DNA from 3 places in the Streptomyces sp. NPDC107500 genome. Region 2 is predicted to be linked to each of the others. Evidence: riboswitches for the same ligand, from Rfam matches in the RefSeq annotation. Region 2 holds a riboswitch; each other region holds the start of a gene.
The links. Region 2 has a riboswitch for cobalamin ahead of ACZ67M_RS27635 (ABC transporter substrate-binding protein). Riboswitches for the same ligand answer to the same signal wherever they lie in the genome.
Positions count from the first base shown of each region.

Region 1: linked by a shared signal. The riboswitch ahead of ACZ67M_RS10390 (energy-coupling factor ABC transporter permease) and the one ahead of ACZ67M_RS27635 (ABC transporter substrate-binding protein) in region 2 are both predicted to bind cobalamin.
Region 3: linked by a shared signal. The riboswitch ahead of ACZ67M_RS12545 (ribonucleoside-diphosphate reductase subunit alpha) and the one ahead of ACZ67M_RS27635 (ABC transporter substrate-binding protein) in region 2 are both predicted to bind cobalamin.

Region 1 is NZ_JBVJPF010000002.1:973,422-983,762, forward strand. Features, by position in the region: gene ACZ67M_RS10345 (3' terminal RNA ribose 2'-O-methyltransferase Hen1) at 1-42, opposite strand, end outside; gene ACZ67M_RS10350 (LLM class F420-dependent oxidoreductase) at 198-1,121, opposite strand; gene ACZ67M_RS10355 (DUF6099 family protein) at 1,174-1,644, opposite strand; gene ACZ67M_RS10360 (nucleotide pyrophosphohydrolase) at 1,846-2,190, opposite strand; gene ACZ67M_RS10365 (AAA family ATPase) at 2,187-3,341, opposite strand; gene ACZ67M_RS10370 (cell division protein SepF) at 3,437-3,829, opposite strand; gene ACZ67M_RS10375 (DUF7144 family membrane protein) at 3,926-4,387, opposite strand; gene ACZ67M_RS10380 (chloride channel protein) at 4,661-5,956, shown strand; gene ACZ67M_RS10385 (potassium channel family protein) at 5,953-6,498, shown strand; cobalamin riboswitch at 6,580-6,765, shown strand; gene ACZ67M_RS10390 (energy-coupling factor ABC transporter permease) at 6,796-7,503, shown strand; gene ACZ67M_RS10395 (energy-coupling factor ABC transporter substrate-binding protein) at 7,500-7,838, shown strand; gene cbiQ (cobalt ECF transporter T component CbiQ) at 7,839-8,588, shown strand; gene ACZ67M_RS10405 (ATP-binding cassette domain-containing protein) at 8,585-9,433, shown strand; gene ACZ67M_RS10410 (MFS transporter) at 9,462-10,341, opposite strand, start outside.
Region 2 is NZ_JBVJPF010000007.1:242,553-252,893, reverse strand. Features, by position in the region: gene ACZ67M_RS27655 (ATP-binding protein) at 1-43, opposite strand, end outside; gene ACZ67M_RS27650 (DUF4190 domain-containing protein) at 230-643, shown strand; gene ACZ67M_RS27645 (ABC transporter ATP-binding protein) at 674-1,462, opposite strand; gene ACZ67M_RS27640 (FecCD family ABC transporter permease) at 1,459-2,568, opposite strand; gene ACZ67M_RS27635 (ABC transporter substrate-binding protein) at 2,565-3,599, opposite strand; cobalamin riboswitch at 3,629-3,807, opposite strand; cobalamin riboswitch at 3,932-4,056, shown strand; gene ACZ67M_RS27630 ((2Fe-2S) ferredoxin domain-containing protein) at 4,119-4,514, shown strand; gene ACZ67M_RS27625 ((2Fe-2S)-binding protein) at 4,539-5,228, shown strand; gene ACZ67M_RS27620 (SpoIIE family protein phosphatase) at 5,239-7,887, opposite strand; gene ACZ67M_RS27615 (GNAT family N-acetyltransferase) at 7,960-8,532, opposite strand; gene cbiE (precorrin-6y C5,15-methyltransferase (decarboxylating) subunit CbiE) at 8,812-10,071, shown strand; gene cobM (precorrin-4 C(11)-methyltransferase) at 10,068-10,341, shown strand, end outside.
Region 3 is NZ_JBVJPF010000003.1:198,557-208,897, forward strand. Features, by position in the region: gene ACZ67M_RS12505 (glycoside hydrolase family 3 protein) at 1-742, opposite strand, end outside; gene ACZ67M_RS12510 (carbohydrate ABC transporter permease) at 752-1,582, opposite strand; gene ACZ67M_RS12515 (carbohydrate ABC transporter permease) at 1,579-2,565, opposite strand; gene ACZ67M_RS12520 (extracellular solute-binding protein) at 2,662-3,939, opposite strand; gene ACZ67M_RS12525 (GntR family transcriptional regulator) at 4,393-5,157, shown strand; gene ACZ67M_RS12530 (DUF3311 domain-containing protein) at 5,305-5,562, shown strand; gene mctP (monocarboxylate uptake permease MctP) at 5,559-7,169, shown strand; gene ACZ67M_RS12540 (GNAT family N-acetyltransferase) at 7,279-7,785, shown strand; cobalamin riboswitch at 7,850-7,993, shown strand; gene ACZ67M_RS12545 (ribonucleoside-diphosphate reductase subunit alpha) at 8,118-10,341, shown strand, end outside.

The DNA.
Region 1 (10,341 bases), on a different contig from region 2:
GGGGTGTTCGGGGGTGCCGGTGGTGGTGATGGTCAGGAACATGGTGGGGGCCTCTCCGGCCGGTGGATGCTTACGAGACGCCGTACGCGCCGGAGCCCCCAGGGTGAGTGATCCCGGGGGCTCCGGCAGGACGACGGTCACACCATCGCACAGGGCCGGTGACCGGCGCCTTCGGTTATCGGGCGGGTGTCAGGGCGTCAGGACAGCTGCGCCTGGACCTGGGAGGAGATCAGCTCAAGGTGGTCCAGGTCGTCGAGGTCGAGGATCTGGAGGTAGATCCGCCGGGCGCCGACGGCGGCGTACCGGCCGATCTTGTCGACGACCTCGGCCGGGGAGCCGGCGAGGCCGTTGGCCTTCAGCTCGTCGACCTCGCGGCCGATCGCGGCGGCGCGGCGGGCGACCTCGGCGTCGTCCTTGCCGACGCAGGCGACCAGCGCGTTGGAGTAGGTGAGGGCGTCGGCCCCGCGGCCGGCCTCCTCGGCGGCGGCCCGCACCCGGCCGAACTGCCGCTCGGTGTCCTCGACGGAGGCGAACGGCATGTTGAACTCGTCGGCGTACTGGCCGGCCAGGCGCGGGGTGCGGGTGGCCCCGTGTCCGCCGATGAGCACGGGCACCTTCGGCTGCGCGGGCTTGGGCAGCGCGGGCGAGTCGGTGAGGTCGTAGAACTTGCCGTGGAAGTCGAAGGTCTTGCCGGTCTCGGTGGCCCACAGACCGGTGATGACGGCCAGTTGCTCCTCCAGGCGGCCGAGCTTCTCCTTCGGGAAGGGGATGCCGTACGCCTTGTGCTCCTCCTCGAACCAGCCGGCGCCCAGGCCCAGCTCGACCCGGCCGCCCGACATCTGGTCCACCTGCGCGACCTGGATGGCGAGGACGCCGGGCAGCCGGAAGGTGCCGGCGGTCATGAGGGTGCCGAGGCGGATGCGCTTGGTCTCCCGGGCGAGGCCCGCCAGGGTGATCCAGGCGTCGGTGGGGCCGGGCAGGCCGTCCGAGGAGCCCATGCGGAGATAGTGGTCCGAGCGGAAGAAGGCGTCGAAGCCGAGGTCCTCGGTGGCCTTGGCGACGGCGAGCAAGGTGTCGTAGGTGGCCCCCTGCTGGGGCTCGGTGAAGATACGGAGATCCATGCGTTCCATCCTGCCTGTTCGGCGCGGGTGCGCCGGACAGGCTCTCCCGGCGTCAGCCGGCCTCCCGCTCCGGCAACCCGGCGTCGCGGTCGGTGAGTTTGCGCAGCATCTCCAGGACCCGGTCGCGTGATTCGTCCGCCGCGTCGATCGCCTCCACGCACTGCCAGTAGGTGGCCTCGTCGTCGGCGGCGCAGGCTATGCCCACCAGGGCTATGCCGGTCTCGCCGAGCAGGGTGCCCAGGCGCATCAGGGCCTGGCGGGCGTCGCCCAGCTCGGTGAGCTGTGCGGCGCGCAGTTCGCCCGGGGCCAGGTCCGGGGTGTGCAGGACTCCGCAGCCGCGGCCCGCCAGTTCGGTCAGGCCGATGGCCTCGCCGCGCAGTTCCGGTGGGCCGTGGACGGCCAGCCGGCTGCCGATCGCCTGGGCGAGGGCCTGCACCTGCCACACCTCGGTCAGGACGTCCGGCACCTCTCCGCCGGCGGCCAGGGCACGCCCACTGGTCACGATGAGCCGCACAGCGTCCATGCGCTGCCCCCGTCTGTTTGCGACGCGCGCGCGGCGCGTCCGCCCGAACTCCGTCACTCACTACCCAGAGTGAAGGCGTGTGGGGCGAAAAGCCAGAGGAAGGCGGAAATCTTCGGACAACATCTCGATAACTGGCCGGATTTTGACTTCGGAGAGTGATAACGGAGTGGTCGACTCCTCCGTACTCGGCCGTCCTGCCGCTCAGTCGTCCCGCGGGTCCGGCACGGGGAACCGCGACTCGTTCCGCTCGATCTTCGCCTCCAGCGCGGCCAGCGGATCGACGCCCAGCACCTCGCAGAACTGGAGCAGATAGGCCAGGACGTCGGCGACCTCGTCCCGGACGCGGTGCGCGGTGTCCGGGTCGGCCATGACGGCGGCCGACTGCTCGGGCGTCAGCCACTGGAAGATCTCGACGAGTTCGCCGGCCTCCACGCTGAGCGCCGCGACGAGGTTCTTGGGCGTGTGGTACGGCTGCCAGTGCCGGGCGGCGGCGAACTCGGCGAGCCTGCGCTGGAGTACGGCGAGGTCCTGGGGGTGATCGGTCACGGGTCCAGGTGTACCACCGTGACGCCGTCCGCCCCCGCCGCCCACGAGGCGTCGGCGACCGCCCCGACGAGGCGGATGTGGCCGCGGTCGCACATCCGCGCCGCCAGCCGCAGGAGTTCGGCGCGCTGGCGCACGTCCAGGCCGCGGTCGAAGCCGTCGGCGAGGACGGTGAGCGTCTGAAGGGCGGCGGGGACCTCGCCGGCCGGGTCGACCTCCAGCACCCCGGGTCCGGTGAACAGCACCAGCGCGAGGGCGAGGTAGCGCAGTTCGCCGTAGCCGAGCCGGGCCAGGCCGGTGCGCACCCCGTCGCCCCGGTCCAGCAGGGCGCGGACCACGCCCCCGACGGCGAGTTCGGCCAGTACGTCCGTGACGGGGCCCGCGCAGCCGGTGCGGACCGCGGCGACGAACTGCGCGTGCCGCCGGCCGCATTCGGTGCGGGTGCGCCACAGCACGTCGGCGAGGTTGTCGCAGCCGCCCAGCAGGCGTCCGGAGCCGGTCGGCACGGGCTCCCGCATCCGGCCGGGCCTGGGGTCGCAGGCGAAGACGGAGCGCAGCGCGACCACCATCTGCTCGGCGGCCGCCAGCACCCTGCGCTGTCCGTCCGTCTTGCCGGCCACCCGCAGCGGCAGCAGCGGGGTGCCGAGCCGGTCGTCGGGCAGTGGCGCGCGGGTCACCGGCGCCGAACCGGCCGTGTGCCAGGCGGCCTGCACGGCACGCCGGCCGGGGTCGCGCAGGGCCGTCTCCAGCAGCACGACGCCGTCCGCCGACAGCCGCTCCCCCACGACGCGCAGTTCGGGCTCCGCCTGCACGGCGACGTCCAGGTGGACCGGGCCCTCGGCGCCGTCGGCCGTGCAGCCGATGCGGAAGCCCCGGCGCCGCTGGGCGTCGGGCCGGGCCCGTTCGGGCACGCAGGCGACGGGGTCGGGGAACACGGCGCCGAGTTCCGCCCCGCCGCCGAGCCGGGCCAGGGCGTCGTAGGCCCTGAGCGCGGTGGTCTTGCCGCAGCCGCTGGGCCCGGCGAGCAGGGTGAGCGGCCCGAGCCGCAGCACCGCGCGCCGGTGCCCGGCGAAGGCGGAAAGCCGCAGCTCCGTGACGCGGGGGCGGCCGGGGAGCGGTGCGACGGACGCCGCCGACGCGAATGACGCTGCCATATGCGGACCGTAGGACTCCGGCGCAGGGCGAACCGTTTTGCCCCCGGTGCGTTCCTACGATCGGGGGACGGCGCCGTCAGAACGGGACGGCGCCGTCACACCCCGGGGACCCCGACGGCGTCCTCCATCAGTCCGTTGACCTCGGTCCCCGCCGGGCTCAGCAGGAAGACGTTGCGGTCGACCCGGTGCATCCCGCTGGCCAGTCCGAAGACGACGCCGGTGCTGAAGTCGAGGACCCGCTTGGCGACATCGCCCTCGGCGCCGGTCAGGTCCAGCAGGACGGGGATGCCCGCCATCAGCGTCTCGGCGACCTCGCGCGCGTCCGCGAACACGTTGACCCACAGCACCACGAAGCGGCGGCGCCGCTCGGTCGCGGCCTCGGGCATCGCCCGGTGACCGACCGCCGAGGGCCAGGCGTCGCGTCCGCGCAAAGGAACGACCTGGGCGAGCCCCTCCCACTGCTCATCGGTGACGTCGTGGCTGTTCACCGGCTCCCCCGCATTCCACTCGCCGTTATTGCGTGCACCAGCCAATTCTTACGTCAAGTCACCCGTTCGGCCCAACTGCGACACGGTCCGCGGGGCTCATACCCGCGACGTGGCGTCCTGACGGCCGGCCAGGGCCCAGATGACGAACACGTCGATCGCCATCACGATCACCGACCAGACGGGCGCGTACGGCAGGAACAGGAACTGGGCGACCAGGCTCAGCGAGGCGATGACGATGCCCGCGACCCGCGCCCAGGCCATGTCCTTCAACAGGCCGTACCCGGTGACGAGGACGAGGGCGCCGAGGACGACGTGGACGACGCCCCACCCGGTGAGGCTCATCTCGTAGACGTACGTGCCGATGCGGGCGTACACGTCGTCCTCGGCGATGGCCGCGATGCCCTGGAGGACGGCGAGGGCTCCGTTCAGCACCAGCAGAACGCCCGCGAAGACGACGCCGCCGGCCGCCCAGCCGCCGGACCGCCCGTCCGAGCGCCGGGACCAGGTGCCGTCGCCTTGAGACGGGCGTCCGGGAGTGGGTTCGGCGTGCTGGCTCATGAGCGCGGTCCTTTCTGCGTGTCCCCCGTACGGGCCTCGGCCCGCCGGCCCTGCACGGCGCCGCCGGGTCGTTCCGAGCCTGCGGGGCGCCGGGCCCACCGGCCACGCGGGTCCGCCGTACGGGTGAACGGCTCGCCTACGTGCGCATGCGGCCGTGCGCCCCCTCGCGTTAACTGAGCCGCACCCGCGGGAGCGGACGAAGGAGGGCACGTGACGAGTCGGCCGGCGCCGGCGAACGCCGTCCCGGGCCGGGCCGAGCAGTCGCTGCGGCAGATGCTGCTGAGCCCCGGCTACCGGCGGCTGTTGCTGCTGTGCGTGCTGCTGGGGGTGCCGATCGCGCTGGCCTGCTTCTTCTTCGTCGGCCTCCAGCACCAGTTGCAGCACTGGGTGTGGACCTCGCTGCCCGAGGCGGCCGGTTACGACACCCCGCCCTGGTGGTGGCCGCTGCCCGCGCTGGTGCTGGCCGGGCTGATCCTCGCGCCGATCGTGACCCGGATGCCGGGCGCGGGCGGGCATCTGCCGGTGAACGGCCTGGGCGGGCCGCCCGTCGGACCCAAGGCGCTGCCGGGCGCGGTCCTGGCCGCGCTGGCGACGCTGCCCCTCGGTGTGGTGCTGGGTCCCGAGGCCCCGCTCATGGCGGTCGGCAGCGGACTCGCGCTGCTGGCGGTGCGGCGGCGGGCGGGAGCGGGCGGCGACCAGCGGGCCGGGGCGATCCTCGCGACGGCCGGCTCCACCGCCGCCATCTCCACCATCCTCGGCGGTCCGGTGGCCGCGGCCGTCCTGCTCATCGAGGGCGCGGGGCTGGCCGGGGCGCAGATGGTGGTCCTGCTGCTGCCCTGTCTGCTGGCCAGCGCCACCGGCTCGCTGGTCTTCACCGGCTTCGGTCAGTGGACCGGACTGAAGATCGGCGCGCTCGCCCTGCCCGACCTGCCGCCGGCCGCCAACCCGGACGCGGGCGACTTCCTGTGGGGCATCCCGACGGCGGCGCTGATCGCCGTACTGATCACGCTGGCCCGTGAGCTGGGGCACCGCACCGTCTCGTGGACGCGCCGGCACACGGCCGTGCGCACGGTCGCCTGCGCCACCGCGGTCGGGGTGTGCGTCGCCGCGTACGCGCTGATCACCGGCCGCTCCCCGGCCGAGGCGGCACTCTCCGGGCAGGCCGCGCTCGCCCAGCTCGCGGCCGACCCGCACGCCTGGCCGGTGGGCGCGCTGATCGCCCTGGTCGCGTGCAAGGGGCTGGCCTGGGGCATCGCGCTGGGCAGCCTGCGCGGCGGTCCGATCTTCCCGTCCGTGCTGCTGGGCACGGCGACGGCGATGGCCTGTTCCGGGCTGCCCGGCTTCGGCGTGACCCCCGCGCTCGCCCTCGGCATCGCCGCCGCGGCGGCCGCCGTGACGGGGCTGCCGCTGTCCAGCGCGGTCCTCGCGGTACTGCTGACGGGCGGGGACGCGTACGACCAGATGCCGCTGATCGTCACCGCGTCGGTGGTCTCCTTCGTCGTCTCCCAGCTCGTGCGCCGGACGGAACCGGAGGCGGCCCACGCCCCGACGACGGGAACGACCGGGTGACGGAGCGCCGCACCGTACGGACCCGTTCCGCCTGGCGCGCCGCCCGGCCCTGGGCCGTACGCGTCTGCGTCGCGGTGGCCGTGGTGGTGGCCTACTTCCTGCTCCCCCTCGACCATCTGGGGCCGCACCGGCCGGTGCTGAGCTGGGTGCTGTGCGCTCTGCTGCTGGCCGTCGTGGCCGCGCTGCTGCTCCGGCAGATCCACCACGTCCTCGTGGACCGGCCCGAGACCAAGCCCGGCATGGTCATCACCCTGCTCATCATCCTGTCCGTGCACATCTTCTCGGCCACGTACTACGCCCTGGCCAAGGAGCCGGGCGAGTTCACCGGCCTGCACACCCGTGTCGACGCGCTCTACTTCACGGTGGTCACCCTCGCCACGGTCGGGTACGGGGACATCACGCCCAGCGGGCAGTCCGCCCGGATCGTGACGATGCTCCAGATCGCCTACAGCTTCGTCTTCCTCACCGCCGCCGCGACCGCGCTCAGCACGCGGGCGCGCGCGATGGTGGTGCGGCGCACGGAACGGGACCGGACCGGCTGAGGGCGACGTCTCCGCAGCCCAGGGCCGGTCGTCCGGATACCCGCCGGCCGGGGCCCGCTTGTCACCGCACCGGTGGGAGCACTACTGTCGCCACGCCTTGGTGAACGGGAAATCCGGTGTGATGCCGGTGCGGCCCTCGCCACTGTGAATCGGGAAGTCCGGCTCCGGCCCCTCGTGGGCAGCCACTGGATCCTTGTGATCCGGGAAGGCGTTGCCCGGACTGCGTTACCCGTCAGCCAGGAGACCGGCCAAGGCGCGTCGTCCATCCACGAGGTGCTGGAGAGGGTCTGCTGAGCCATGCACATAGCCGAGGGCTTTCTGCCACCGGCGCACGCGATCGCCTGGGGTGTCGCGTCCGCGCCGTTCGTCGTCCACGGAGTCCGGTCACTCACCCGTGAGGTCAGGGAGCACCCGGAGAGCACGCTGCTCCTCGGCGCCTCCGGTGCCTTCACGTTCGTCCTGTCGGCCCTGAAACTGCCCTCCGTCACCGGGAGCTGCTCCCATCCGACCGGCACCGGTCTGGGCGCCATCCTCTTCCGGCCGCCGATCATGGCGGTACTGGGCACCATCACCCTGCTCTTCCAGGCGCTGCTGCTCGCCCACGGCGGGCTGACCACGCTGGGCGCCAACGTCTTCTCGATGGCGATCGTCGGTCCCTGGGCCGGGTACGGCGTCTACCGGCTGCTGCGCCGTTACGACGTGCCGCTGATGGTCGCCGTGTTCTTCGCCGCCTTCGTCGCCGACCTGTCCACCTACTGCGTGACCAGCGTGCAGCTGGCGCTGGCCTTCCCGGACCCGAGCAGCGGATTCACCGGCGCCCTCGGCAAGTTCGGTTCCATCTTCGCCGTCACGCAGATCCCGCTCGCGGTCAGCGAGGGCCTGCTCACGGTGATCGTGATGCGGCTGCTGGTGCAGTCCAGCAAGGGCGAACTGACCCGGCTGGGCGTACTGCTGACCCGGTCCGGCAAGACCCCGTCCGACGAGCAGGAGGCGGTGGCCCGATGACCCGCAACGCGAAGATCAACGCCCTGCTGCTGCTCGCCGTGGCCGCGCTCGCGGTGCTGCCGCTGGTGCTGGGGCTCGGCGACCACAAGGAGGAGCCGTTCGCCGGCGCGGACGCGGAGGCGGAGACGGCGATCACGGAGATCGAGCCGGACTACGAGCCGTGGTTCTCGCCGCTGTACGAACCGCCGTCCGGGGAGATCGAGTCGGCGCTGTTCGCGGTGCAGGCCGCGCTCGGCGCGGGCGTGCTGGCGTACTACTTCGGTGTGCGCCGAGGCCGGCGGCAGGGCGAGGAGCGCGCGGCGGCGGCACTGCGGGACACCCCCGAAGGGGACTGAGTGCTGCCGATCGACGCGGCGGCCCACAGCAGCCGGTGGCGCCGCCGCCACCCCGTGGACAAGGCCGTGCTCGGTCTCGGCCTGACCGTGCTCGCGATCTCGCTGCCGCCCTGGCCGGGCGCGGCGCTGGTGCTGGTGACGGCGCTTGCGGTGCTGCTCGGCCCGGCGGGGGTGCCCGGACGGCGGCTGTGGCGGGCGTACCGGGTGCCGTTGGGCTTCTGTGTGACGGGCGCGCTGCCGCTGCTCGTCCAGGTCGGGGGCGCGGACGGGTTTCTGACGGTGGCGCAGGGCGGGCCGGTGCGCGCCGGTGAGCTGCTGCTGCGGACCTCGGCGGCCTCGCTCGGGGTGCTGCTGTTCGCGTTCACCACGCCGATGTCGGACCTGCTGCCCCGGCTGGTGCGGGCGGGGGTGCCCGCGCCGGTCGTGGACGTGGCGCTGGTGACGTACCGGATGAGTTTCCTGCTGCTGGACTCGGTGCGCCGCATCCGGGAGGCGCAGGCGGCGCGGCTCGGGCACACCACCCGGGCCGCGACCTGGCGTTCGCTGGGCGGGCTCGGCGCCACGGCCTTCGTGCGGGCCTTCGACCGGGCGGCGCGGCTCCAGTCCGGGCTCGCGGGCCGCGGCTACGACGGCACCCTGCGGGTCCTGGTGCCCGAGGCCCGCGTCTCCGTGGCCTTCACGGCGGCGAGCGGCGCGCTGCTGGCGGCACTGGCCGCCCTCACCCTCGTACTGGAAGGGCCGTTGTCGTGAAGGGAACGAGCGAGGCCACGGCTCAGGCGCTGGTCGCCCTGCGGGGTGCGGCCTTCGCCTACGAGGAGGGCCCGGACGTGCTGGCCGGGCTGGACTTCTCGGTGCGCGAGGGTCGGGCGCTGGCGATCCTCGGCCGCAACGGCAGCGGCAAGACCACGCTGATGCGGCTGCTGAGCGGCGGACTGAGGCCGCGTGCGGGGACGTTGACGCTCGGCGGGAAGCCGGTGGCGTACGACCGCAAGGGGCTGACCCGGCTGCGGACCACGGTGCAGTTGGTGGTGCAGGACCCGGACGACCAGCTCTTCGCGGCGTCGGTGGGGCAGGACGTGTCCTTCGGTCCGTTGAACCTGGGCCTGCCGGACGCGGAGGTCCGGTCCCGGGTCGACGAGGCGCTCGCCGCGCTGGACATCGGGGCGCTGGCCGACCGGCCGACCCATCTGCTGTCCTACGGGCAGCGCAAGCGGACGGCGATCGCGGGGGCGGTCGCGATGCGGCCCCGGGTGCTGATCCTGGACGAGCCGACCGCCGGGCTCGATCCGGACGGCCAGGAGCGGCTGCTCGCCACGCTGGACCGGCTCCGCGCGGGCGGCACCACGGTGGTGATGGCCACTCATGACGTCGACCTCGCCCTGCGCTGGTCGGACGATGCCGCGCTGCTCACCCCGGACGGTGTGCGCACCGGTCCGACGGCCGCGACGCTGGCCCGCACGGATCTGCTGCGGCAGGCGGGGCTGCGGTTGCCGTGGGGCGTCGCGGCGGCCGGACTGCTGCGGGCGCGGGGCCTGTTGCCGGAGTCGGGGGCCGGACCGCGCACTCCGGAGGAGCTGGCCGCCCTGGCCGACTGACGCGTGCGCCGGCCGGGGCGGCCCTGGTTCACCGCGCGGAGTCGGTGTGCTCCGGTTCGGGGTTGGCAGCCGTCGGCTCGCCCTCGGGGCGGTCCTCGGCGCCGCCGCGGCGGCGGCCCGGCAGGACGGCGAGGACGATCAGCGTGCCGGCGGCCATGATGATGCCGCCGACGAGGCTGGTCGACGAGACGCCGTGAGCGAAGGCCCGGTCGACGGCGTCGGTGAGGGCCCGCGCCTGCTCGGGGCCGGCGGCCGGGTCGGTGGCGAGACGCTGGGCGACGGCGAGTCCGCCGCCCACGGAGTCCTGGGCGGTGTTCAGCGCGGCGGCCGGCAGGCGGTCGCCCACCAGGCTCGCCAGTTCGTCGCGGTAGGCGGTGCCGAGGAGGGAGCCGAGGACGGCGATGCCCAGCGAGCCGCCGAGTTCGAGCGCGGTGTCGTTGGCGCCGCCGCCGACGCCCAGTTCGTCCTCCGGGAAGGTGCCCATGATGGTGTCGGTGGCCGGGGAGACGCTGAGGCCGATCGCGAGGCCGAGGAGCAGCATCGGGGCGAGGAAGTCGGCGTAGGTGGAGTCCTGGTCGATCAGGACCAGCAGGAAGACACCGGCCGTGCCGATCGCCATGCCGGAGCCGACCATGGCCTTCACGCCCAGCTTCGGGGTGAGCCGCCCGGTCACCGCGGCGCCGACGAACACGGCGCCGGCCAGCGGCAGCAGCCGTACGCCCGTCTCCAGCGCGCCGTAGCCGAGGACGAACTGGAGGAACTGCGTGGCGTAGTAGATGGCGCCGTAGGTGCCGAAGAAGAAGAACAGCACGGCCAGCATCGAGCCGCTGAAGGGCCGCAGCAGGAACCGGCGCACGTCCAGCATGGGGTGCGGATGGCGCAGCTCCCAGGCGACGAAGGCCGGCAGG
Region 2 (10,341 bases):
GGCCGACGAAACCGGTCGGTATCTCAGGGAGATTGCTCAGCACGTATCCAGTCTGGCGTGCCGGTCCGCTTCGGAAGAGGCCTTCGGCCACGGACCACCGGCCGCCCGCGGCGGTGTCACCCGACCGTGTGACGCCCCAAGCCGGGCTCGAAGGCATCCGCCACCGACATCGGGGCATCCGGCACGTACGGCAACTCAACCGGACGGAACCAGAGATGAGAGTGACGACATGTCGTTTCCCCAACACCCCGCATCCTCCGGCGACGCCCACCAGACGCACCACGACGCCGGCATGAGACGCTCCAACGGCATGGCGGTCGCCGCCCTCGCCCTCGGCATCCTGGCCGTCCTGCTCTTCTGGACCGTCATAGGCGGGGCCCTGCTCGGCCTGCTGGCCCTGATCTTCGGCATCATCGGCGCGCGCCGGGCACGCGGCGGACGGGCGCCGCGCCGTGGGATGTCCATCGTCGGAGCCGTACTCGGCGGACTCGGTCTGATCGCCTCCGTGGTGATCATCGCGATCGGTGCGTCCATCCTCAACTCGGACGAGTTCAAGGACTTCGACGACTGCGTCCAGCACGCCGATTCGCAGAGCGAACGGGACGCCTGCGCCGACGACTTCGAGCAGGACGTGAACAACTGACGCGGCCCGCCCGCGACGAGGCCCGGCGCGTCAGCGCGGACGCTCGCCGGGCACGAACGTCACCTGGGGCGCGCCCGTACGCGGATGCACGCTCACCTCTCCCACGACCCCGTACACGTCGGCGAGCAGCGACGGCGTGAGCACCTCGGCCGGCGGTCCCGAGGCCACGACCTCCCCCTCGCACAGGACGTGGAGGCGGTCGCAGTAGTACGCGGCCAGGTTGAGGTCGTGCAGGGCGAGCAGCACGGTCGCCGGCAGCCGGCGCAGCACGCCGAGGACGTCCAGCTGATGGCGGATGTCGAGGTGGTTGGTCGGCTCGTCGAGGACCAGCAGGGCGGGCCGCTGGGCGAGGGCGCGGGCGATGAGGACCCGCTGGCGCTCGCCGCCGGAGAGCCGGTCGAAGGGGCGGTCGGCCAGCCGGCCGGCGTCCACCGCGGCGAGGGCGTCGTCGATGACGGCGGCGTCCTCCGCCGTGTCGCCGGCCAGCATCCGCTTGTGCGGCGTGCGGCCCATGGCCACGACCTCCCGGACGGCGAGGTCGAAGTCCGCGGCCGAGTCCTGCACCACCGCCGCCACCGTGCGCGCGAGTCGCCGCGCGGGCATCGACCAGGTATCGGCGCCGTCGACGCGGACCGTGCCGGTGTCCGGGCGCAGGACGCGGTAGACGGCCCTCAGCAGGCTGGACTTGCCGCTGCCGTTGGGACCGACCAGGCCGATCACCTCGCCCGCCGAGGCGGTCAGCGAGACGTCGCGCACCAGGAGGCGGGCTCCGGCGGTGAGGGTGACGCCCTCGACGGACAGGTCGGTGGCGGCGCTCATGCCCCTCCTCGGTCGGTGCCGCGCCGGGCGTCCCGGCGCATCAGCCACAGGAAGAACGGCCCGCCGCACAGCGCGGTGAGCACGCCGACCGGGATCTCCATGGGCGCGGCGACGGTGCGTGCGGCGATGTCGGCCCAGATCAGGAAGACCGCTCCGGCGAGCGCGGCCGTGGGCAGCACCCTGCGGTGGTCGCCGCCGACGAACAGCCGTACCACGTGCGGGAGGATCAGGCCGACGAAGCCGATCGGGCCGGACGCCGCGACGAGTACGCCGGTGACCAGGGACAGCAGCACGAACATGCGGGCCCGGAAGCGGGCGACGTCCAGGCCCATCGTCGTCGCCGCCTCCTCACCGGCCAGCAGCAGGTTGAGGTTGCGGGCCTGCACCAGGAGCACGCCGATGCCCAGCAGCACCGCCAGTCCCGGCAACCACAGGGTCTGCCAGGTGACGCCGCCGAGACCGCCCAGGGTCCAGGCGAGCACCGCCCGGGCCTCGTTGCCGCGGTCGGTGGTGAGCAGCAGCAGGTCGAGGACGGCCGTGAGCACCGCCGCGACCGCCACCCCGGACAGGACCAGGCGCGTCGAGGTGATGCGCCCGCCGGTGCGGGCGGTGGCGTACACGAGCACCAGTGCGCCGAGGGCGCCGGCGAACGCGGCGGCGGACAGCGACAGGGGGCCGAGGAAGCCGACGCCGAAGACGATGACCGAGACCGCGCCGAGGGAGGCGCCGGAGGAGACGCCGAGCAGGTACGGCTCGGCGAGCGGGTTGCGGACCAGCGCCTGAAGGGCGGTGCCCACCATCGCGAGACCCGCACCGGTCACCGCTCCCAGCAGGACGCGCGGCGCCCGTACGTCGAGGACGATGGTCTCCCGCGCGCGGGACCAGTCCGGGTGGGTGAAGTCGGCGCCCAGGGCGTGCGTCACGATTCCCCACACCTGGCCGGGTGGCACCTGGACCGAGCCGATGGCCAGTCCGGCCGTCACGGACGCCAACAGCAGGGCCGCCAGCGCGAGTGACGTCCCCGCCATCGTCGTACGCCCCGCCCGGCGCGACCGGGCGGCCGAGGGATCCGGTTCGGCTACCGCCTTGGTGGCGGTGCCCGTCACCGGAAGCTCTCGCGGTGCAGTCCGCGGGCGAGGTCACCGACCGCGTACGCCGACCGGATGCCGACCAGGGTCGCGGTCAGCGGCAGGACGACGAACCGCTTGTTCCTGACGGCGGGGACGTCGGCGAGGGCCGGCTGGGAGAGCAGGAACTTCTTCTTCTGCTCGACGCTGCCGGCTCCGGCGTAGTCGTAGATCGCGATGACCTCGGGCCTGCGCTCGACGACCTGTTCCCAGGAGACGTCGCCGAACACCTCGTCGAGGTCGCCGAAGACGTTCTTGCCGCCGGCCAGCCGGATCAGGTCGGTGCCCAGGCCCTTGCCGCCCGCGGTGAAGGCGCTCTTGTCGCCGCTGTCGTAGACGAAGACCGGCACCTCCGGTTCGCCCTTCACCGCGGCGGACGCCTTGGCGACGCGGCTCTTCAGGTCCGCGATCAGCTTGTCGGCCCGGTCGGGGACGCCGAAGATGCTCGCGACGGTACGGATCTCGGCGTAGGTGTCCTTCATCGTCACCCTCTGCTTGCCGCAGTACTCGCGGTTGAGGTAGGTGTCGATGCCCGCGTCGGCGAAGGCCTTGCGGGAGCGGCCCTCGTTCTCGGCGAAGGCGCTGCCGTAGCCGCCGTAGACCAAGTCGGGCTCGGTGTCGAGGATCTTCTCGAACGACGGTTCCCGCTCGGCGAGTTCGGGTATCGCCTCGTAGTCCTTCCGCAGCTCCGGCAGGACGGCCGAGTCGGGGAAGGCGGTGCCGGCCATGCGGTCCTTCAGACCGAGCGCGAGCATCAGCTCCGCGGGGTGCTGATGGATGGTGACCACCCGGGACGGCGGCTTGTCGTACGTCGTCCTCACACCGCAGTTGTCGATGGTGACGGGGAATCCCGCGGGGGACGACGCCGATGCCGAACCGTCGTGGCCGGAGTCGTCGGCGCCGCCGGACGAGCCGCATCCGGCGGTCACCAGGGCCGCCGACAGGGCGAGCGCCGCGGCCGTGCCGCGCAGGCTCCGGCGGCGTCGGGCAGGGGAGAACAGGGCTGACACGTAAGCCTCCTGGGGAGTCCGCGCTCCTCGGATCGGGCCCGCGACAGGTCAGTGTCCTGACTCCCGGGCCTTCGGCCCCCGGCTGCCCGGCCGGTGGGCGCGGGGCAGGTCGAGGGCGTGACGCCCGGTCACAGTGGCGGGACCGTGCCGGATTCGCACCGGCTTCCTGTCTCCCGTCGCGGCTATGACCTGGCGATATTACGTTCCTTTGGGCAGGGCGCAAAGCGCGGGTGTTCAGCGGGCACGCGGTGCCCGTGCGCGGAGCGGGGCCCCGCTGACAGCTCCGGGGCCGGGATGCGAGGATGCCCGGAGCAATTGGGCGACGGCGGCCCGAGGAAGCCGGTGTGAATCCGGCGCGGTCCCGCCACTGTGATCGGCGAGCGAGCCCCCACACGACCACTGCCCGTACCGGGTGGGAAGGGGTGGGGCGAGCGACGACCCGAGAGCCAGGAGACTCACGCGGTCGCCTCCTCGACGGACCACCGGGGCGGATCTCCCCGGGGAGAGGGACGATGCCGTATGCCCGCCCACACCGGCCCGGCCGGAGCGACGCCCGGCGCACCCGCGGACCCGACGCCCGCCCGCGTCGTCGTCTGCCGGGACTGCTGCTGCGGCACCCCCAAGATCATCGGCGTCGATCACGCGGCGCAGACGGCGCGTCTGCGGGCCCTGGTGCCCGTGCGGGTGTCGGACTGCCTCGACGTGTGCGAACAGGCCAACGTGATCGTCGTCCAGCCCTCCGCGGCGGGCCGCGCCGCCGGCGCCCGTCCGGTCTGGCTGGGACTGGTCAACGACCCCGACGCCACCGAGGACATCGCCGACTGGGTCCGCGCCGGCGGCCCCGGTGTCGCACCGCGGCCCGACATCCTCGACCTGTACGCCATCACGCCCCCGCGCCGCGGCCCGGCCGCCTGACTCGGCGCTCACGAGGAGCGACCGGTGTCCCGAAACGTTCAGGCCTCACCCGCCGATGTCACCGCCGCCCTGCACGACGTGGCCGCCCTCGGGGGCTTCTTCGTCCTGCGCGTCGGCGGTGCGGATGCGGGCTGGCATCCGGTCGGCCACTCCTACGCGCGGGGTTTCACCGACCTCGCCGAGGCCGTCGCGCACCGCCACCGGGCGCCCGAAGCGCGGATTGGCGTGTCCATCGCCCACCTGGGTCACGCGGCACGCCTCTGGTCGCCCGCCCTGGCCTGCGTACTCCTGCACGGCATCGTCCTCGACCTGAGCCGGCTGGAGCGGGCCGACGACGGCCCGGCCCTGCGCATGCCCCGTCCCGCCGGCCTGCGCGGCAGGACGGCACGTCCGTCCGCCGCCCTCGCGGTGTACCGGCAGGTGACGGCCCACCTGGAAGCGCTGGCCGAAGGGCTCCGCGTCAAGGTCGCGCCACGGCTGCTGGACGGCAACGCCGCCTCGGCGCTCGTCGAGGCGGCCCGCGCGCTGCTGGCGGCGCACCCCGCGCTGCGCGAGCCGCTCACCGGCCTCACCACGGAGCTGCTGAACACCGGACGGCTCGTGGGCACTGGAGAGATCACCGGACCGGATCTCACGTTCCGGCGCCGTAGTTGCTGTCTCTACTACCGCGCGCCGAACGGCTCGAAGTGCGGCGACTGCTGCCTGGCGGACTGAGGGGGGGCGGTCAGGGGCCGTCCGGGTCGAGGGCGTTCAGGGACTGTTCGGTCCAGATGACCTTGCCCTGCGCGTGGTACCGGGTGCCCCAGCGCGTGGCGCACTGGGCGACGAGGAACAGGCCGCGGCCTCCCTCGTCGGTGGTGGCGGCCATGCGCAGGTGGGGTGCCGTGCTGCTGCCGTCGGAGACCTCGCAGATCAGGCTGCGGTCCAACAGCAGCCGGACGCGCACCGGTTCGGCCGCGTGCCGGATGGCGTTGGTGACCAGCTCGCTGAGGATCAGCTCGGTGGTGAACGCCGTCTCCTCGAGGCCCCACTCGGCGAGCCGGCGCGTCGCGTCGGCCCGGACGCCGGCGACGGCCGCGGGGTCGCGCGGCACGTGCCACTCGGCGACCCGGTCGGCGGGGAAGGCCCGGGTCCGGGCCACCAGGAGGACGATGTCGTCGTCGGGGCGGTCGGGGAGCAGCGCGTCCAGCAGCACGGCACAGGTCTCGTCCGGCGTCCGGTCCGCACCGGCGAGCCGCCCGCGGAGCTGGTCGAGGCCCGCCTCGATGTCCCGGCCCCGGCCCGTCACCAGCCCGTTGGTGAACAGGACTAGCCGGCTGCCCTCGGGGAGCCGGAACTCGGCCGGGGTGAAGGGCAGGCCGCCGAGGCCCAGCGGAGGGCCGGGCGGCAGCTCGGGGAAGTCCACGCTGCCGTCCGGGCGGACGACGGCCGGCGGCGGATGCCCGGCGCGGGCCATGGTGCAGTCACCGGAGACCGGGTCGTACACGGCGTAGAGACAGGTGGCACCGACGATGTCCGAACCGCTGCTCGTCTCGGCGCGGTCCCGGTCGAGGCCGGTCACCAGTTCGTCGAGGTGGCCGAGGAGTTCGTCGGGAGCCATGTCCAGACCGGCGAAGTTCTGCACGGCGGTCCGCAGCCGGCCCATGGTGGCCGCGGCGTGCAGGCCGTGACCGGCGACATCGCCCACCACGAGGGCGATCCGCGCGCCGGACAGCGGGATCACGTCGAACCAGTCGCCGCCCACGCCCGCCTGCGCCGGCAGGTAGCGGTAGGCGATGTCGACGGCGTTCTGCACCGGCAGTCCGTGCGGCAGCAGGCTGCGCTGGAGAGCCACCGCGACGGTGTGCTCGCGGTGGTAGCGCCTCGCGTTGTCGATGGCGACCGCGGCCCGCGACGCCAGTTCCTCGGTGATGGACAGGTCCTCCCGGGTGAACGGCTCGGAGCCCGCACCGCGCCAGAAGTTGGCCACGCCGAGCGCGACGCCCCGGGCGCGCAGGGGAACGGAGATCAGTGAGTGGATGCCGTAGGCCAGGACCCTGGGCGCGCGGTCGGGATCCTGTAGCTGCCAGCCGGCCTGCGCGCTCAGGTCCGCGACGAGAACGGCGTGTCCGGAGGCGAGGCCCGTCGTCGCGGGAGTACCGGGGCGAATGGTCATCGCCTCGCCGACCGGGATCAGCGGTGCGTCGTCGCGGACGCCGTGCAGGACCACGCGGTGCATGATCAGGTCGCCCGGGGCGGCCTCCTCGCCCCGCGTCACCGCTTCCAGCAGTTCGACGGTGACGAAGTCGGCGCACCGGGGCGTCGACGCCTCCGCCAGTTCCTCGGCGGTGCGCACCACGTCGAGTGTGGTGCCGATCCGGGCACTCGCGTCGTACAGGAGTTCCAGCCGCTTGTGGGCGCGCTCCGCCCTGCTCCGCTCCCGGTGCAACTCGGTCGTGTCCCTCAGCGTGGCCACGGATCCGGAGGCCGCGCCGTCCCGGTCCAACCGGCGCAGGCTGACCGCCAGGAGCCGGTCCCCGGCCGTGTGCATCTCGTCCGTGCGGGTGGCGCCCGAGGTGAGCAGCTCGACGATCCCCGGCTCCAGTCCGAGGCGGTCGAGGGGGAGCCCCTCGCACGTCTCGGGAAGGCCGAGGAGGCGCCGGGCCTCGTCGTTGGCGAGTACCAGACGGTCGCCGTCGACGATCAGCACACCCTCCCGAATGGTGTGCAGCACGGTGTCGTGGTGTTCGTACATGCGGGTGATCTCGACCGGTCCGAGACCGTGGGTCTGCCGCCGCAGCCGCCGGCTCACGAGGGCTCCGGCACCGAGGGCCAGCGCGAGGGAGGCGGCGCCCGCGATCAGCAGAGCGGGCAGTTGCCGGTTGGCCGACTCGTTGACGTTCGTGATCGTGATGCCCACGGCCACACCGCCCACCACGCGGCCGTCCGCGTCCCGCACGGGGGCGTCGGCGTTCACCGTCGGGCCCACCACCGTGTCGAACGTACGGGTGACCGACCCACCGCCGAGGACTTCCTCCAGCAGTCCGGGCGGGCCGGTGACGCGCTTGCCGATCAGTCCCGGGTCGGGGTGGGTCAGGCGGATGCCCTCGTCGTCGAAGACCACGACGTAGTCGACGTCGGAGGACTCGGCGACGGCCTCGGTACGGGGCTGGAGCACCGCCGTGGGGCCGGCCCCGGTGATGGCCGCCGCCGTGCCCGGGGCCCTGGCGAAGGACTCCGCGACGCCCAGGGCGGTGCGGCGGGCGTCGTCGGTGCTGTCGCGCTGCGCCTGGAACACAAGGAGCACCACCGCGGTGACGATGAGCAGCACCGCTGTGCCGACCTGCAGCAGAAAGACCTGGCCGGCGATGCTCCGCCGTGGCGAGCGGTCCATAGCGTCAGTTTTCATCACTCACGCATGTGCGACCAGTCAGGCGGCGCCTGGACCGACGTGTGGCCGGGTTGCTCAGAGGGGAAGCGGCGCCGAGAAACGGGCCGGATGGCGCGGGCCGAGGAGCACGACGATGCCCCGGCCGTCGGGGGAGGGGTGGGTCACCCGGGTCCAGCCCCGGCGGCGGTAGAAGGCGAGGGCCCGTCCGCCGCGGACCGACGTCAGCAGCCAGGCGCGTCCCCCGGGCGCGTCCTCGGTCACCGCGTCGAGCAGGCGGCCCGCGAGACCGGAGCCGCGGTCGGTTCGGCGGACGGCCAGTTCGTCGATCCCCCGGGCGCCGCACAGCCAGTCGGCGGTGCGGCCGGCGCCCAGGGCCGCGGCGGCCTGCGGGTGGCAGCGGTCGGTGGGGAAGGGCGCCGGGGTCGTCCACGCGGTGGCGAAACCGACGACCTCCCCGCCCCGCACGGCGGTCGCCGCGGTGAACCCGGGCCGGCCCACGTCCACCCGCAGCCGCGCCGCGAACCCCGTCGCCCTCTCCTCGTCCTCGTTCCAGGGCGGCGCGCAGAACGCGTCGACGTACACCGAACGGAGCGCTTCGGTGTGGGCGAGCACGCCGGGTCCGCGGTGGACACGGATGCCGGAGGTCATCGGGCGGTCACCGGCGGTGGAGGGGGAGGAGGGCGGCGCGAGGATCCCCCGCTCGCGCCGCCCGGTCGACGGCCGGCACCCGGCCGGCACGTATGGGGACGAGCACGGCACCCACCCCTTCCTGCGTTGAACAAGCTGTTGCGAACATTGTGCAATAAGAAGGGGCCGATGTGCACGGGTGATGTGCACCCGAGCGGCCCGGCGCAGGTGGGCGCCCCGTAGAGTGCCTCCTCGGCAGAGCGCGTCTGCCGCCTCTCCCGGACCCCGAGGTACTCAGCAGTGACCACCGCCCAGACCCCCGCACCGGCCGTCGTCGGGATCGGCGCCGACGGCTGGGAAGGGCTCGCGGACGCCGCGCGAGGGACCCTGCTCGACGCGGACGTCGTGATCGGCGGCGCACGCCAACTCGATCTGCTGCCCCCGGAGTGCACCGGGGAACGGGTCGCCTGGCCCTCCCCGCTGCGGCCCGCGGTCCCCGGCCTCCTCGCCGCGCACGCCGGCCGGCGCATCGCCGTCCTGGCCAGCGGCGACCCCATGTTCTACGGCATCGGCCGCGCCCTCACCGAAGAACTCGGGCCCGGCGCCGTGCGCGTCCTGCCGCACCCCTCGTCCGTCTCCCACGCCTGCGCCCGTCTCGGCTGGCCCCTGGAGGACGTCGAGGTCGTCACGCTCGTGGGACGGCCCGCGGCCCGCCTCGCCGCCGCCCTGCACGACGGCCGGCGCCTCCTCGTGCTCAGCGCGGACGCCACCACCCCGGACGAGGTCGCCGCCCTGCTCAGGGACCGCGGCTTCGGCCCGAGCCGGATGCGGGTGCTGGAACAGCTCGGCGGCGCGCGGGAGCGCACGACGACGCCGGCCACCGCCGAGGACTGGTCCCCGCCGCACCCTCCGGGCGACCCCCTCAACATCGTCGCCGTCGAGTGCCGCCGGGCCCCGGACGCCCTGCGCCTGGGCGCGGTGCCGGGCCTGCCGGACGCGGCCTACGAGCACGACGGGCAGCTCACCAAACGGCACATCCGGGCCGCCACCCTCGGCGCGCTGGCCCCCGCACCCGGCGAACTCCTGTGGGACGTCGGCGGCGGCTCCGGCTCGATCGCCGTCGAGTGGATGCGCACGCACCCCTCCTGCCGGGCGATCACCGTCGAACGGGACCCGGCCCGCGCCGAGCGCATCACCCGCAACGCCGAACGGCTCGGCGTGCCGGGCCTCCAAGTGGTCACCGGAGCCGCCCCCGAGGCGCTGGCCGGGCTGCCCCGGCCGGACGCGGTCTTCGTCGGCGGCGGCCTCACCGCCCCCGGACTGCTGGCCGCCTGCTGGGACGCGCTGCCGGACGGCGGCCGCATGGTGGCCAACACCGTGACGCTGGAATCCGAGGCGCTGCTCGCCGACGCCCACCGCCGCCACGGCGGCGAACTGGTCCGCCTGGCCGTGGCGCACGCCGTCCCCGTGGGCGGCTTCACCGGGTGGCGGCAGGCGATGCCGGTCACCCAGTGGACCGTGGAGAAGACCGTCGAACCATCCGCAGGAGCAGACACATGACCGTGTACTTCATCGGTGCCGGCCCCGGCGCCGCCGACCTGATCACGGTGCGCGGCGCCCGGACGCTCGCCGCCTGCCGGGTCTGCCTGTACGCGGGCAGCCTGGTGCCGCGCGAACTGCTCGCGGAGTGCCCCGCGGACGCGAGGCTGGTGGACACCGCGCAGCTCACCCTGGACGAGATCACGGCCGAACTGGTCCGCGCGCACGCGGAGGGCCACGACGTCGCCCGGCTGCACTCCGGGGACCCCTCCGTGTTCAGCGCGGTCGCGG
Region 3 (10,341 bases), on a different contig from region 2:
GGAGCAGGTCGGTCAGAATGCGTCGCGAGAGCGTGGCCGGGCGGTCCGGGTCCAGGGCCGGGGCCAGGATGTGGGCGCTCATCACCGCGCGGCTGCCGGCGGCGATGGCCGCGCGGAACGGGACCAGGTCGCGCTCGGCCAGCACCGACACGTCCACGTCGATGCGCGGCACGGCGTGGTGCGAGTCGATGCCCGTGTCCCCGTGCCCCGGGAAGTGCTTGGTGCAGGTGGCGACGCCGGCCGACTGCATGCCGGTGACGTAGGCGGCGGTGTGCCGGGCGACCAGGTCGGTGCTCGCGCCGAAGGAGCGGACGCCGATGACCGGGTTGTCCGGGTTGGAGTTCACGTCGGCGGACGGGGCCCAGTTGAAGTTGACGCCGCAGTCCGCGAGCCGGCGGCCCAGTTCGGCGGCGACCTCGCGGGTGAGGCCCACGTCGTCCACCGCGCCGAGGGCGTGGTTGCCGGGGAAGGAGGAGCCGGTGCGCACCTCGAGACGGGTGACGTCGCCGCCCTCCTCGTCGATGGCGACCAGCACGTCCTCGCGTTCGGCGCGGAGCTGCGCGGTCAGGGCCGCCACCTGGTCGGGCGTCCTGACGTTCCGTCCGAACAGGGCGACGGAGGCCAGCCCCTCCCCGAGGCGGCGCAGCAGCCAGTCGGGGGCGGTGGTGCCGGAGAAGCCGGGCTGGAGAACGGTGAGCGCGTTCTGCGTGAGTGTGTCGGTGCCGCTGGCGATGGTCGTCATCGGGTGGCGTTATCCCTTCACGGCGCCGGCGGTCAGGCCGCTGACGGCCTTGCGCTGGAGGAAGACGAAGAGGATCAGGATCGGGATGGCGAAGAGGGACGACGCGGCCATGGTCGCACCCCAGTCGTCGCCGAACTGGGTCTGGAAGCTGGACAGCCACAGCGGCAGCGTCTTGGCCTCGGTGTCCTTGTTGATGACCAGGACGAGGGCGAACTCGTTCCACGCGGTGATGAATCCGAACAGCGAGGTGGACATCAGGCCCGGCGCGAGCAGCGGCAGGATGACCCGGCGGAACGCCTGGGCACGGGTGCAGCCGTCGACCATCGCGGACTCCTCCAGCTCCTTGGGCACCGCGGCGACGAAGCCGCGCAGCGTCAGGATGGTGAAGGGCAGGATCATCATCATGTAGAAGAGCGTGAGCGGCACGAGGCTGTTCAGCATCGACGCGTCGCGCACGATCATGTAGATCGCGATGACCATGACTTCCCAGGGCGCCATCTGGGCCAGCATGAAGCCGATGATGAAGCCGCGCCGCCCCTTGAACCGCATCCGCGCCAGGGCGAAGGACCCGGCCAGCGCGATGATCAGGGAGAAGACGACCGCGAGGACCGTCACCGTGAGCGAGTTGGTGACGTAGGTCCAGAAGTGGTCGGCGCCGGTCGCGGTCCTGAAGTGGTCGAAGGTGATGTCGGTGGGGAACCAGACCGGGTCGTCGGCGAGGATGTCGCCCCGCGGCTTGAGGGACGTGGCGAACATCCAGTACACGGGGAAGACGAAGCCGATGAACAGGACGACCGCCGTGGCGTTGGGCCAGACGCGGCCGAAGAGCGAGCGCTTCACAGCTCGTCCTCCTCTTGCTTGAGCACGATCCTGAGGTAGTAGGCGGTCAGGCCGAGCAGGATCAGGATGGTCAGGACGGCGATCGCCGCGCCCATGCCGTAGTGCTGGTTGCCGACGCCCTCGACGTAGGCGTACACGGGCAGGATCTCGGTGAGCCGGTCCGGGCCGCCCTCGTTGAAGGTGTAGACCTGCACGAACGCCTTGAAGACCCAGATGACCTCCAGGAAGGTCGTGGCGTAGAGGAAGGGCCGCAGGAACGGCATGGTGACCGTGGTGAAGCTCCGCCAGACGCCGGCGCCGTCGAGCGACGCGGCCTCGTAGAGCTCGCCCGGGATGGTGGTGGTCGCCGCGTACAGGTTGATGGCGACGAACGGGATGGACATCCAGACGATCAGCAGGGTGACGACGAAGAACGTCGACATCTGGCTGCTGGTCCAGCTGTAGTCGGCCATGGAGTGCCAGCCGAGCTTGTCCAGGACCCAGTTGACGACGCCGTAGCGGGTGGCGAAGAGCCACTGGTAGACGGTGGTGGCGGCCACCACGGGCATCGCCCAGGCCAGCACCAGGCCGATCAGCAGGGTGAACCGCATCCGCTTGCCGAGGCGGGCGAGCAGCAGGCCGATCAGGGTGCCGAGGACCATGATCAGAACGACGTTGGCTGCCGTGAAGAGGATCGAACGGAGGGTGACCCGCCAGAACTGCTCGCTGGTGAGGGTCTCCTTGTAGTTCTCTACGCCGTTCCACTCGGTGACGTGCTGGATCAGCTGCGCCATGTTGAGGTTCTGGAAGGACAGCAGGACGTCCTTCAGCAGCGGCCAGCCCAGCAGCAGCACGGAGGCCGCGACGGCGGGCAGCAGCAACAGGTACGGGGCGAGGGCGCCGGCGCGCGACGCGGCTCTCGTTCTCGGTCCGCCGGATCCCCCGCCGTCCGCCTTGCGGACGTCCGCCGGGCCCGAGGGCGGCCGTTCGGTCTGCACGGTCATGCTCGCGTTCTCTCTTCTCGACCTGTGTACGTCGACCCGCGTACGGTCGCCGGGGCGGGGGCCGTCACCGGCCACTCCGCCCCGGCACACCCGGTGTTACTGCTGCTGCGACAGGCGCTTGTTGAACTCTTCCTCGACCTGCTTGGCCGCCTCGGCGGTGCTCTTGCCGTTGAGCACGGCGGTCATGTAGGTCTTGATCGGGTTGGGCGCGTTCTCGACCGCGGCCCACTCCGGGATCAGCGGCGTGGTGCCACCGCCACCGGCGGCGGGCGCGGCGGCCTCGGCGGCGGCGTTGCCCTTCAGGTTGGACTGGAGCGAGTCCTTGTTCGGGATGACGCCGTTGGCCTTGGCCAGGGCGCCCTCGAACTCGTCGGAGAGCGTGACCTTCAGGAACTCCTTGGCCAGCTCCTGCTTCTTGCTGCCCGCGGCGACGGCCAGGTTGGAGCCGCCGAGGAAGACGCCCTCGGGCTTCTCCGCGGTCGCACCCGGGATGGTGAAGTAGCCGAGGTCCTTCTCGATCGCCGGGTTGGTCTCGATCGCGATGCCGGCTTCCCAGCCCATGCCGATGAAGGCGCCGGTCTTGCCCTTGGCGAAGACCTCACCCTGCTGCGGGGTGGCCTCGTCCTTGTCCTTGGGGGCCTTGGAGAGGGCCTGGAACTTCTTGTAGGTCTCCATGGCCGCGGCGACCTTCGGGTCGGCCAGGTTGGAGACGTACTTGTCGCCGTCCTTCTTGACCAGTTCGGCGCCCTCGCCGATCGCGAGGCCGACGAAGTGGTACCAGTTCTGGCCCGGCAGGTAGATGGGCTCGGCGTCGGTCTTGTCGCCGATGGTCTTGAGGTCGGCGTAGAACTCGTCGCGGGTCTTGGGCAGTTCCTTGATGCCCGCGTCCGCCCAGACCTTCTTGTTGTAGACCACCACGCGGTTGACCACGAACCACGGGGCGGCGTACTGCTTGCCGTCGAAGACGGCGGACTCGTTCAGCGACTCGGACCAGTCCGTGCCGATCGAGCTCTTCAGGTCGGCCAGGTCGGCGAGACCACCGGTCTTCGCGTAGGCCGGCGTCTGGGTGTTGCCGATCTCGAAGACGTCCGGCGGGTTCTCCTCGGACAGGGCGGTCGTCAGCTTCTGCTGAATACCGTTCCACGTCTGGATCTCGAACTTGACCTTCGCCTTCGTCTTCTTCTCGAAGGCGGCCGCCACGTCCTTCTGCCACTGGTCCGGCGAGGACCCGTCCATCACCCACACGGTGAGCGTCTCGCCGGCGTACCCGTCCGCCCCGGCCTTCTTGCCGTCGTCGCCGCTGTCGCCCCCGCACGCCGCGATCGAGACCATCATGCCCGCGATACCGATCGCGGCTATCAGCTTGCGCTTCACGCCACCCTCCTCAGGGATGCCACAAAACCCCCCTGCCTCCCCGCGGTTGCTCGTCGACGCGGACCGCCCATGGGGCCGGGACCTGGACCAATGGTGTAGACCAGTACGGGGAGCTTGGCCCAGACCAATAGGGCTGTCAAGGGTGTTCAACCACGCTCCCCGCGTCCGTGATGCGACCGAGATATGCAGGGACCTTTCATTGCGCAAGCCCCAGATCGGGCGGACCGGGACCGGGTGTACCACCACCCGCCGAACGACGTGCCGGTACGGCGCCGAACGCGCGTACCAGCGACGTCCGACCCCGCTGTGGACTAGACCAAGGGGGGTCCCGGGGGTATACAGAAGGGATCACGGAGCGTGCGGGGCCATCCCGGCACGAAGCCGTGCCACGATGTGAGCCGTGACCGACAGGAATGCCGGTCACTTCGGCACCCGGAGCCGGGAAGGCAGAGCATGAGCACCGACGTCAGCAGTGCGGAGAACGAGGGTGGGGCGACCGTCCGTACCGCGCGCGTGCCCAAGTACTACCGTCTGAAGAAGCATCTGCTCGACATGACCCGGACACAGACACCGGGCACGCCGGTCCCGCCGGAGCGCACCCTGGCCGCCGAGTTCGACACCTCTCGCACCACCGTGCGCCAGGCCCTCCAGGAGCTGGTGGTGGAGGGCCGCCTGGAGCGCATCCAGGGCAAGGGCACCTTCGTCGCCAAGCCCAAGGTGTCGCAGGCGCTGCAACTGACCTCCTACACCGAGGACATGCGGGCCCAGGGCCTCGAACCCACCTCGCAGCTGCTGGACATCGGCTACATCACCGCCGACGACCGGCTCGCCGGGCTGCTGGACATCACGGCCGGCGGACGGGTGCTGCGCATCGAGCGGCTGCGCATGGCCAACGCCGAGCCGATGGCCATCGAGACCACCCACCTCTCGGCGAAGCGCTTCCCCGCCCTGCGCCGGTCCCTGGTGAAGTACACGTCCCTCTACACCGCGCTCGCCGAGGTGTACGACGTCCATCTCGCCGAGGCCGAGGAGACCATCGAGACCTCGCTGGCCACCCCGCGCGAGGCCGGCCTGCTCGGCACCGACGTGGGCCTGCCGATGCTGATGCTCTCCCGGCACTCCCTGGACCGCACCGGCCAGCCGGTGGAGTGGGTGCGTTCGGTCTACCGGGGCGACCGCTACAAGTTCGTGGCCCGCCTGAAGCGCCCGCAGGACTGACGCATACCCGACGAAAACATGCCGCTCCCGGCTGCGAAGTTGCAGTTCAGGACCGATATGCGGACGAGGGCTTCCGCTGTCCTGACGCCGTCACCTACATTTCGTGCGCACTGCACGAGGTGATCAGCGAGGGGACGGAGCCACCGCATGTCACAAGCCCCGGAAGTGAGCAGAGGCCCGGTGGTGACGCCTGTGCGCGTCGTCATCGGCCTCTGCCTAGTCGCACCGTTCGTCGCCATGCTGTGGGTGGGCTCGTTCGCGAAGACGGACCCGACCTTCATCGGCATACCGTTCTTCTACTGGTACCAAATGGCGTGGGTACTCATCTCCACCGTGCTCACGGTGATCGCGTACCAGCTGTGGCAGCGTGACCAGCGCGCCCGCCGGGAAGGCGGGGCCAAATGAACGACGGCGTGAACGGCGTCGCGCTCGGCGTCTTCATCTTCTTCTTCGTCCTCGTCACCGCCATGGGCTTCCTGGCCGCCCGCTGGCGCCGGGCCGCGAACGAGCACAGCCTCGACGAGTGGGGCCTCGGCGGCCGGTCGTTCGGCACCTGGGTCACCTGGTTCCTGCTGGGCGGCGACCTGTACACCGCGTACACCTTCGTGGCCGTCCCGGCGGCGATCTACGCGGCGGGCGCGGCCGGCTTCTTCGCGGTGCCGTACACGATCCTCGTTTACCCGCTGATCTTCACCTTCCTGCCGCGCCTGTGGTCGGTCTCGCACAAGCACGGTTACGTGACGACCTCGGACTTCGTGCGCGGACGGTTCGGCTCGAAGGGGCTGTCGCTGGCGGTCGCCGTCACCGGCATCCTCGCGACGATGCCGTACATCGCGCTCCAGCTGGTCGGCATCCAGGCCGTGCTCGACGTGATGGGCGTCGGCGGCGGCGAGGACACCAACTGGTTCATCAAGGACCTGCCGCTGCTGATCGCGTTCGGCGTGCTGGCGGCGTACACCTACTCGTCGGGGCTGCGCGCGCCCGCGCTGATCGCGTTCGTCAAGGACACGCTGATCTACATCGTGATCGCGGTGGCGATCATCTACATCCCGATCAAGCTGGGCGGCTTCGACGACATCTTCGCCGCGGCGAACGACAAGTTCACCGCGTCGGGCAACGGCGGCCTGGTGCCCAACCACGGCGGGCAGTGGACGTACGCCACGCTGGCGCTCGGCTCGGCCCTGGCGCTCTTCATGTACCCGCACTCGATCACCGCGACGCTGTCCTCGCGCAGCCGTGAGGTGATCCGGCGCAACACCACGATCCTGCCGCTGTACTCGCTGATGCTGGGTCTGCTCGCGCTGCTGGGCTTCATGGCGATCGCGGCGGGCGTCAAGGTGGAGAACGGGCAGCTGGCGATCCCGCAGCTGTTCGAGAACATGTTCCCGGACTGGTTCGCGGGCGTGGCCTTCGCGGCCATCGGCATCGGCGCGCTGGTGCCGGCGGCGATCATGTCGATCGCGGCGGCGAACCTCTTCACCCGCAACATCTACAAGGACTTCATCAAGCCGGACGCCACCCCGGCCCAGGAGACCAAGGTCTCCAAGCTGGTGTCGTTGCTGGTGAAGGTGGGCGCGCTGGTCTTCGTCCTCGGCATGGACAAGACGGTCGCGATCAACTTCCAGCTGCTCGGCGGCATCTGGATCCTCCAGACCTTCCCTGCCCTGGTGGGCGGCCTGTTCACCCGCTGGTTCCACCGCTGGGCGCTGCTCGGCGGCTGGGCGGTCGGCATGGTCTACGGCACGGTCGCCGCGTACGGTGTGGCCTCGCCGACGCAGAAGCACTTCGGCGGCTCCTCCGACGAGATCCCCGGCATCGGCGAGATCGGCTACATCGGTCTCACCGCCTTCGTGCTGAACATCCTGGTCACCGTGGTCCTGACCTTCGTCCTGCGGGCGGTCAAGGCGCCCGACGGCGTCGACGAGACCAAGCCGAGCGACTACACGGCGGACGCGGGCGACCCGGGCGTCGAGGTCGAACTGCCGCCGGCCACGGCGGGCACCTCGCACTAGGTCCTTCGTAGAGGCCTTCCCAGAGGTCCTGGTGAAGGTCTTCTTCCTCAGCGGGCCGCCGGAGAAATCCGGCGGCCCGCTGTCGTACCCGTCGGGCACACTCGGGGACATGGACTTCGTGATCCGGCGGGCGACGGCCGAGGAGTACGACACCCTCGGCGAGATCACCGCACAGGCCTACCTGCGCGACGGCCTCCTCGACTTCGGCGGGGACGACGCCTACCTCCACGAGCTGCGCGCCGTGGCCAAGCGGGCGGCCGCCGCCGAGGTGCTGGTCGCCGCGGCCGACGGCGGGGTACTCGGCGGCGTCACCTTCGTGCCCAGCGGCGGCCCGATGGCGGACATCGCCCGGCCCGGCGAGGCCGAGATACGCATGCTCGCCGTCGCCCGCGAGGCGCGCGGACGCGGCGCCGGCGAGGCACTGGTGCGGGCCTGCGTCGACCGCGCCCGGTCCGTGCCGGGCTGCGCGCGGGTCGTGCTGTCCACCCAGCGCACCATGCACAGCGCCCACCGCATCTACGCGCGCCTGGGTTTCACGCGTTCCCCGGACCGCGACTGGAACCCCCTGCCGGAGCTGGACGACCTCACTCTGCTCGCCTACGAACTGACGCTCTGACACCGCTCCGACACGCTCACGGACACAACATCTGGGGGTGCTGGCGGAGCCCGGCACAAGATGTATGCTCGTGCTCGCTGTCGCCGCAGGGGAATCCGGTGCGAATCCGGAACTGTCCCGCAACGGTGTACATGCGTGCATCCGTACGCCCCCGGGCGTCCGTGCCCGCGTGTCCAGTCCGAGGACCTGCCGACGGTGCGCCCGGCCTCCCGGCCCGGGTGCCATGACGTCCGGGCCTCGTGGAGTGGGCCGGTGGACGCGACGCCGCGTGCGCTCGTGTGCTGCCTCCTGCCCTCCGCCAGGCCCCGTGCCGAGCGAGGGAGTGCCCCCACGTGACCATCGCGCCAGCCGATCCGGCCGCAGCGACCCCGGTGACGACTTCAGCGATGCCGGTGACCGAGGAGTCCGACGGACCCGGTGCCGCCCTGCTGCGGACCCTGACCGAGCTGACCGCCGACCTCCCCGACGCCGACCCCGGCCGGGTCGCCGCCGCCGCGCTGCGCGGCCGGTCCGCCCACGCGGACGAGGCCGAGCTGCGCGAGCTGGCCACGGAGGCGGCGGCCGGTCTCATCTCCGAGGACCCGGTCTACTCCCGCCTCGCCGCCCGGCTGCTGACCATCTCCATCCGCGCGGAGGCCGCCTCCCAGGGCGTCACGTCCTTCACCGAGTCGGTCGCCACCGGCCACCGCGAGGGCCTGATCGCCGACCGCACCGCCGAGTTCGTGCGGCAGCACGCGGACCGGCTGGACGCGACGATCGACCGGGCCGCCGACGACCGCTTCGGCTACTTCGGACTGCGCACCCTGCACAGCCGCTACCTGCTGCGGCACCCGATCACCCGCAAGGTCGTCGAGACGCCCCAGCACTTCATGCTGCGGGTCGCCGCCGGCCTCGCCGAGGACGACACCTCACGCTCCGTGGACGAGGTCACCGCGCTCTACGGCCTGATGAGCCGCCTCGACTACCTGCCCTCCTCCCCCACCCTGTTCAACTCGGGCACCCGGCACGCCCAGATGTCGTCCTGCTACCTCCTGGACTCCCCCAAGGACGAGCTGGACTCCCTCTACGACCGCCTCCACCAGGTCGCCCGGCTCTCCAAGCACGCCGGCGGCATCGGCATCGCCTACTCCCGCGTCCGCTCCCGCGGCTCCCTGATCCGCGGCACCAACGGGCACTCCAACGGCATCGTCCCGTTCCTGAAGACGCTGGACGCCTCGGTGGCGGCCGTGAACCAGGGCGGCCGGCGCAAGGGCGCGGCGGCGGTCTACCTGGAGACCTGGCACGCGGACATCGAGGAGTTCCTGGAGCTGCGGGACAACACCGGCGAGGACGCCCGACGCACCCACAACCTGAACCTGGCGCACTGGATCCCGGACGAGTTCATGCGCCGCGTGGACGCCGACGGCCAGTGGTCGCTGTTCTCGCCCGCCGACGTGCCCGAGCTGACCGACCTGTACGGCGCGGAGTTCGACGCCGCCTACCGCGCCGCCGAGGCAGCCGGGCTCGCCCGCAGGACCCTGCCCGCCCGCGAGCTGTACGGCCGCATGATGCGCACCCTCGCGCAGACCGGCAACGGCTGGATGACCTTCAAGGACACCGCCAACCGCACCGCCAACCAGACGGCCGAGCCGGGCAACGTCATCCACTCCTCCAACCTCTGCACGGAGATCCTGGAGGTCACGGACGACGGCGAGACCGCGGTCTGCAACCTGGGCTCGGTCAACCTCGGCGCCTTCGTCGACGTGGCGAAGGGCGACATCGACTGGGAGCGGCTGGACGCCACCGTCCGCACCGCCGTCACCTTCCTGGACCGGGTCGTCGACATCAACTTCTACCCGACCGAGCAGGCGGGCCGCTCCAACTCCCGCTGGCGCCCGGTGGGCCTGGGCGCGATGGGCCTCCAGGACGTCTTCTTCCAGCTGCGCCTGCCCTTCGACTCGCCCGAGGCGAAGGCCCTCTCCACCCGCGTCGCCGAGCGGATCATGCTCGCCGCGTACGAGACGTCCACCGACCTCGCCGAGCGCAACGGCCCGCTGCCGGCCTGGGAGAAGACCCGTACCGCGCGGGGCGTGCTGCACCCCGACCACTACGGCGTCGAGACCACCTGGCCGGAGCGCTGGGCGGCGCTGCGCGAGCGCATGGCCACCACCGGCCTGCGCAACTCCCTGCTGCTCGCCATCGCGCCGACCGCCACCATCGCCTCCATCGCGGGCGTCTACGAGTGCATCGAGCCGCAGGTGTCCAACCTGTTCAAGCGCGAGACGCTGTCCGGCGAGTTCCTCCAGGTCAACTCCTACCTGGTGAACGACCTCAAGCGGCTCGGCGTGTGGGACGCCCGCACCCGCGAAGCGCTGCGCGAGGCCAACGGCTCGGTGCAGGAGTTCACCTGGATCCCCGCGGACGTCCGCGCGCTGTACCGCACCGCCTGGGAGATCCCGCAGCGCGGCCTGATCGACATGGCCGCCGCCCGCACCCCGTACCTCGACCAGGCCCAGTCGCTGAACCTGTTCCTGGAGACGCCGACCATCGGGAAGCTCTCCTCGATGTACGCGTACG